3 regions of the Morococcus cerebrosus genome follow, and region 2 is predicted to be linked to each of the others. Evidence: predicted binding sites of a transcription regulator. Region 2 holds the regulator's gene; each other region holds the start of a gene.
What was found. Region 2 encodes FNR, which switches genes on or off when oxygen is low (the NO sensors DNR and NnrR bind a similar motif). Its sites were predicted from a motif close to TTGATNNNNATCAA; they were not measured.
Positions count from the first base shown of each region.

Region 1: MON37_RS01365 (cytochrome-c peroxidase) is a predicted target of FNR. The motif match lies at 739-752, and genes of this name have one in related genera.
Region 3: MON37_RS04735 (GbsR/MarR family transcriptional regulator) is a predicted target of FNR. The motif match lies at 1,022-1,035, and genes of this name have one in related genera.

Region 1 is NZ_CP094242.1:304,488-306,759, reverse strand. Features, by position in the region: gene MON37_RS01370 (NAD(P)H-dependent glycerol-3-phosphate dehydrogenase) at 1-594, opposite strand, end outside; gene MON37_RS01365 (cytochrome-c peroxidase) at 923-2,107, shown strand.
Region 2 is NZ_CP094242.1:1,651,462-1,653,733, reverse strand. Features, by position in the region: gene hemN (oxygen-independent coproporphyrinogen III oxidase) at 1-878, opposite strand, end outside; gene fnr (fumarate/nitrate reduction transcriptional regulator Fnr) at 1,022-1,756, shown strand; partial or broken gene MON37_RS07775 (MBL fold metallo-hydrolase) at 1,841-2,272, shown strand, end outside.
Region 3 is NZ_CP094242.1:1,023,364-1,025,635, reverse strand. Features, by position in the region: gene MON37_RS04745 (NADH dehydrogenase) at 1-310, opposite strand, end outside; gene MON37_RS04735 (GbsR/MarR family transcriptional regulator) at 479-997, opposite strand; gene virB11 (P-type DNA transfer ATPase VirB11) at 1,312-2,272, opposite strand, start outside.

The DNA.
Region 1 (2,272 bases), 1.2 Mb from region 2:
AAGGCCGGTAGCGATTGCCATAACGTTTTTGACGGCACCGCCGACAGCCACACCGATCACGTCCGTGCTGCCGTAAAGGCGCATTACGTTGGTGTTGAGTTGCGGTACCAATTCCTCAATCCATTCCTGATTTTCTGAAGCAACAACCACGGCGCAAGGCAGTTGTTTGGCGAGTTCTTGGGCAAAGCTCGGACCTGACAGCACGCCGATTTTTTTGTTCTCAGGCAATACTTCTTTCAATACTTGGAAGGTCAACAGCCCTGTGTCTTGTTCAAAGCCTTTGCAGGCAGCAAGGACGGGAATATGGTCGGCATTGTGTTGTTTGAGGAGTTCTGCGCTGCTTCTCAAACCTGCGACAGAAGTTACGACAAGAATGAGCCCGCTGTCTTTGAGCGCATCACCCAAATCGGCATAAACGGTTAAGGATTCAGGGAAAGGGAAACCGGGCAGGCCGCGTTTGTTTTCACGTTCTGCCTGCAATGTACGGACTTGTTCGGGATTGCGTGTCCAAAGGGCGACTTCGTTGCCGTGGCTGGCAAAGTGCAGGGCAAGGGCTGTACCCCAAGAACCTGCGCCGATGACGGTAATTTTCATTGTGTGTCTTCCAACGGTAAATTGTCGTTTAATTTAAACCAATCGGCTTGGCAGTGCAAGCGATAGAGGTCTATTCAACATGAAAACCGCATGAAAATACAGAAGCTATCGCATATATTGCTTATCTCTATTGAAAATCCAATATTGATTTACCGCAAAGGGCAAACCACGCCCGCTGTTTATACTTCGCGGACAAAAAAAGCCGGACATATCAAACGGGCGCAAACAAAGCGGAATGCCATTCCCTATTTTCGCCCGCCATTCATCACGGCAATCAACGGAAACGGTGCTTACTCATAATAATATCCACTACAAAAAGGAACACGCCATGAACCACCGCAACACCCGACTGCTCCTGTCGCTTGCTGTTTTATCCGCATTAGCCGCCTGTGGCGGACAGGAAAGCAAGGAACAAAAACCTGCTTCCGCACCGACCGAGGCCTCTGCCGTTCAGACGACCCCTGACGCTGCTTCAACTGCCTCAGCAGCGTCCCAAGCAGCCGTTGATAGCAATGCCTCTCCTGAAGACCAAGAGCTGCTCAAACGCGCGCAAGGCATCTTCAAACCGCTGCCGAGTGCCGAAGAAATGCAGAAACTGCGCCCGTTTACCGAAGAACAGGTCAAACTCGGCCATCAATTATGGTATGAGCCGCGCCTCTCCAAAGGCAACACCGTAAGCTGCAACTCCTGCCACAACCTTGCCACCGCAGGCGTGGACAACCTGCCGACCAGCCAAGGCCATAAAGGACAGTTCGGCGGACGCAACTCCCCGACCGCTTTAAACGCCGCCCTGCTCGGTATGCAGTTCTGGGACGGACGCGCGGCTGACGTTGAAGAACAAGCCGGTGGACCGTTGGTGAACCCTGTGGAAATGGCAAACGACTCGCAAGAAGCAGCCGCTGCCAAAATTGCCAAAATCCCCGAATATCAAGAACTGTTTAAAACCGCCTTCCCCGAAGACGGCGCAGTTTCCTTCAAAAATATCACCACCGCACTGGGCGCATTCGAACGCACCCTGTTGACGCCGACCAAATGGGACGACTACCTCAAAGGCAATGTCAACGCCCTGAACGAACAAGAGCGCAAAGGCGTGCGCGCCTTTATGGACAACGGCTGTATCGCCTGCCACAGCGGCGTCAACCTTGGCGGCGCAACCTTCCAAAAATTCGGTTTGGTTGAAGGCCCGTACTGGAAATTCATCGAAGATCCGAAACACGACAAAGGCCGTGCCGACGTAACCAAAAAAGCCGAAGACGAATTCTTCTTCCGCGTCCCAGGCTTGCGTAACGTCGCAAAAACTTATCCATATTTCCACAACGGCAGCGTTTGGGAATTGGACAAAGCCGTTACCATCATGGGTAAAGCGCAACTGGGCAAAGACTTATCTAAAGAAGACACCGACAACATCGTTGCCTTCCTGAAAACCCTGTCCGGCAATGTTTCCGACTCCGCCCGCACCATGCCCGAACTGCCTTTATCAGCACCAATGGAATCCCATCCGAACAATAAATAAGCCGTAGATTTAGGGTAACGGAACCCGTTATCCTAAATTTGTGCATACCAAACGTCGTCTGAAAAAGTTGTCCTGCTTTTCAGACGAAGTTTCGATTTATGGAAATGCAATATAGCTATCCCCTCGATATTCAAGCCATTCATTCCTTAAAATACCGATGTCAGC
Region 2 (2,272 bases):
AGGGTTTGGACGCAGTATTGCAGCATATCGAGTTTTTCTTCGCTGCCGGGAACGGCTTCGGTATCGATGCGGCGTTGCGGCTTGAAGATATGCGGCAGGTGGGCGTAGTGATAAAGGGCAAGGCGGTCGGGATCGAGCGACAAGACAGTGTCGATGGTGGTTTTAATGCTTTCGGCGGTTTGGTGCGGCAGACCGTAAATCAAATCGACGCTGACGGATTTGAATCCGGCTTCGCGGGCGGCATCGATGACTTTTTTGGTTTCGTCGTAGCTTTGGATGCGGTTGACTGCTGCCTGCACTTTGGGATCAAAGTCCTGAATGCCGACGCTCATGCGGTTGAAGCCGAGCTTACCGAGCATGAGGACAGTTTCGCGGCTGACTTTGCGCGGGTCGATTTCGATGGAGTATTCGCCGCCAGGGATCAGTTGGAAGTGTTTGCGTATCATGCGGAATACGCGTTCGATTTGGTCGTCGCTCAAGAAAGTCGGCGTACCGCCGCCGAAGTGCAGTTGCGCGAGCTGATGCCGTCCGCCCAGATGCGGGGCGAGCAGCTCCATTTCTTTTTCAAGGTATTCGATGTAGGCATCGGCGCGGCTTTTGTCTTTGGTGATGATTTTATTGCAGCCGCAGTAGTAACAAATGGTGTTGCAGAAGGGGATGTGGATATAAAGCGAAAGGGGCTTGTTCAAAGCCCCCATACCGCGCTGATTCAAGGCATTGATATATTCGGCTTCGCGAAATCCGTCATGAAAACGGTCGGCTGTGGGGTAGGAAGTGTAGCGCGGACCGCTGGAAGGAAGGCTGGCGATGAGTTCGCGGTCGAACTCAGGCTTGTCATCGTTTCTATTGTGATTATTTTGTATCGGTATTACTTTCATGGCGTGTGCGTGATTAGAGTAATGAAGTTAGGCAATTTTCGGATAGTTTGGTAGAATGCCACAGTATGATAAACCTGTCTTGATATGTGTCAATAACTTACGTAATCATGACAGGATAAAAACCTTAATTTTAAGGGTGTTTTATGACCACACACAATGCTATGCATCAGATGAAAACCCTGTGTTCTTCCTGTTCGCTGCGTGAACTCTGCCTGCCTGTCGGGCTTTTGCCCAATGAGTTTGCACAATTGGACGCGGTCATCCGACAGAGCCGCCGCTTGAAGAAGGGTGAATATCTGTTCCGCACCGGTGAGCCTTTCGCGTCGCTGTTTGCCATCCGTGCCGGTTTTTTCAAAACCACGGTTGCCAGTCAGGACGGTCGCGATCAGGTTACCGGCTTTTTTATGTCCGGCGAACTCATCGGTATGGACGGCATTTGTTCCCATGTCCACAGCTGCGACGCGGTGGCTTTGGAAGACAGCGAAGTGTGTGAGCTGCCCTTCACCCACATCGAAGAGCTGGGACACAACATCCCCAGCCTGAGAAGCCATTTTTTCCGGTTGATGAGCCGCGAAATCGTGCGTGACCAAGGTGTGATGCTGCTTTTGGGCAATATGCGCGCCGAAGAACGTCTGGCAGCGTTTTTGCTGAACTTATCCCAACGCCTTTACTCGCGCGGATTTGCCGCTAATGATTTCATCTTGCGGATGTCGCGCGAAGAAATCGGCAGCTATTTGGGACTGAAACTGGAAACCGTCAGCCGCACACTGTCCAAGTTCCACCATGAAGGTCTAATTTCGGTCGAACACAAACACATTAAAATCCTCGACTCGCAAGCCCTCAAAAAAATGGTATCCGGCTGTTCGCACGCCATCTGACGGATACCGAAACCATTTCAAACTTCAAACAGAATCCAAGGTCGTCTGAAAATTTTCAGACGACCTTCTTCATAAAAACCAATTATGAAACACAAGAAAAAACTCATTGCCTTGACCGCTGTCTGCGCCCTGCTCGCCTACTGGCTTTATCCCGATCAACATCCCGTTTACCCCGCAAGCGACCATTACGACCCGAAAACGCAAACCTTCTTCAACCCCGAACCGCAGCAGAAACCGACCGGCCTGACCGGCGCATTTTGGAAGATTCTGACCGACCCGCAGGCAACGCGCCCGCCCAAACCTCTGCCTACCGTCAAGCCCGATTGGCAAACCTTCCTCGCCGCACCCGAAGGGAAAAGCCGTTTCGTCTGGTTCGGGCATTCCACCCTATTGATGCGGATCGGCGGGCAAACCGTCATTACCGACCCCGTTTTCGGCAATTCCCCATCCCCATCACCATGAAACGCTTCCAGCCTGCCCCCTCAGAAATCGACGAACTGCCGCCCGTCGATGTCA
Region 3 (2,272 bases), 630 kb from region 2:
AAACGCCAACAATAAAAGAATAAGTACCGCCTATTACCACGCCGGCTAGGAGGCTGGTGACAAAATCTGCGCCAAACAGTAAAAGATATAGGCAACCGCATAATGATCCGGTTATGATTGCCCGGATAAGGCCGCGTAAGTCTCTATATGCAGACGTCAAGCTTAAGATCAAACCGCAAATTAGGGCAGGTACGGTAAAGAATAAAGCATAGTAGCCGATACTAAATGCAAAAAATACCGTAGATGCAGCATAAACGGTGATGACTCTGCCTCTCGGATAGTCGAAATAATCATCTGTTGAATGCGTCATAACACACCTATGATTGCGTAAGAGAAACCAGGTTGGGTATATTATAGTGGATTAACTTTAAACCAGTACGGCGTTGCCTCGCCTTGCCGTACTATCTGCACTGTCTGCGGCTTCGTCGCCTTGTCCTGATTTAAATTTAATCCACTATAAAAAACCATTTGATTGGCATCATCGGAAAAATTTTTGTATTCCGGCGCCTATTTTTAAAATTTTCACCATGGTTGAGGTGGAAAGCTTCAACATTTCATTTGCCCACGTGGTCAGCGTACTGATGAAATCATGGGTTTGTCGGATTCGCTGCTTGGCGGTTTCGTTTTCCTGACTAAATTCAGGGCTGTCGATCAGGCTTTGCAAAAATTGCCGCGTCGGTTCGATTTCACGTTGCATACGCATTTCTGCGATGGTGCGGAACAAAGTCCAGACGTCGTCTGAAGTTTCAAAATGATCGCGCCTGTCGCCCAGAATATGCACGGTATGCACCAGTCTCAAGTTTTGCAGCTCTTTGATGCTGTTGCTGACGTTGGAGCGCGCTACGCCGAGCGTTTCGGTAATTTCTTCGGCATTCATCGGTCTGCCTAAGATATAGAGCAGGGCGTGGATTTGCGCAACGGTACGGTTGACGCCCCATTTGGTGCCCATTTCGCCCCAGTGGAGGATGAATTTTTCAGTAGTCGGATTCAGTTTCATAGTGAGGGTATTTTATTTTTGTCTTTTATTTCTGTCAATACAGAAAATTTTATTTATAGCGAAAAATCTCTCGAAAAATGATTTTTCTAGTGTGATAGTTTATTTTAGAAATTAACAGTGCTGTTTGCGCTTTCGGCCTAGGATTATCAAGAACAGATTAGTAAAACGCGATAAAAAACAACTCTAAAAACAGAAAGTCGTCTGAAATTTGAATTTTCAAACGACTTTAACTGTAAGTAAGAAAATATTTATAAAACATAAAAATAAGGTTGCAACCGAAATAATTTTACATAATATACATTATGCGAATAAACTTAGTTTTTTAATGGGTTAAAATCAATTCCAGTGATATAGCGACTTCCTGAATACGCTTTTATATGTACGATTATATCAATAGTTTGTTTTAATAGCTTCATAATTACATCAAACTCTAAACCGCTTCCTTCTTGGGATGCCTTGACCATCAAAGCCAGTTGATCCCAAGTTTGTATTGTACTCCCTGCATGGCAACTAGTAATAGAACCAGGATGCCCTGACGCGCAATTACGAATGAAATAAAATGATTCATCACCCCTAAGCTCAGCAAGAATAATTCTATCTGGCTTCATCCTTAAACAAGACTCCATGCAACTTTTAGCAGATACATTTGCACTACCCTGTCCTCCCTTAGAATAAAGTAAATGAACAACGTTCTGGTGAGGAATAAAAAGTTCTCTCGCATCTTCAATGCTAATCAACCGTTCATGCAAAGGAATATGGTTTACTAATGCTTTCATAAAAGTAGTCTTACCACTTCCCGTAGCGCCAGATACGACAATATTTTTTTTATACTCAACTGCTTTCTTGAAAAACATTTCGTAGCATTTACCATTTTTCAAATCTAATAGCTCTTTATCATGATCAGAAAGTTGGTTATTAAAATCAACAATTTGATTAAAAAAACCATCTGAACTATACTGACTAAGACTTTTAGTATGTTTCGAAGGTAGTCGAACTGTAATAGAAACCTTTCCTGCATCACAAGCAGGTGGAATAACAAATTGAGCCCTTTGTCCCGTAGGAAAGGTTAATGATACCATGGGCTCAGATTCTGTAATTCTTTGTCCAGTATTGCTCTCATTCACTACAGCTGTACAAAATTGCCGTGCCCTATCAAAATTTAAACTTTCAACTTCAACTTTTTTCCATCCTTGGGATGTTTCTAAAAATACCTCACCTGGTTTATTGATACAAATCTCAGTTACATCAGGATCCTTCAAAAACGGTGAAATACCT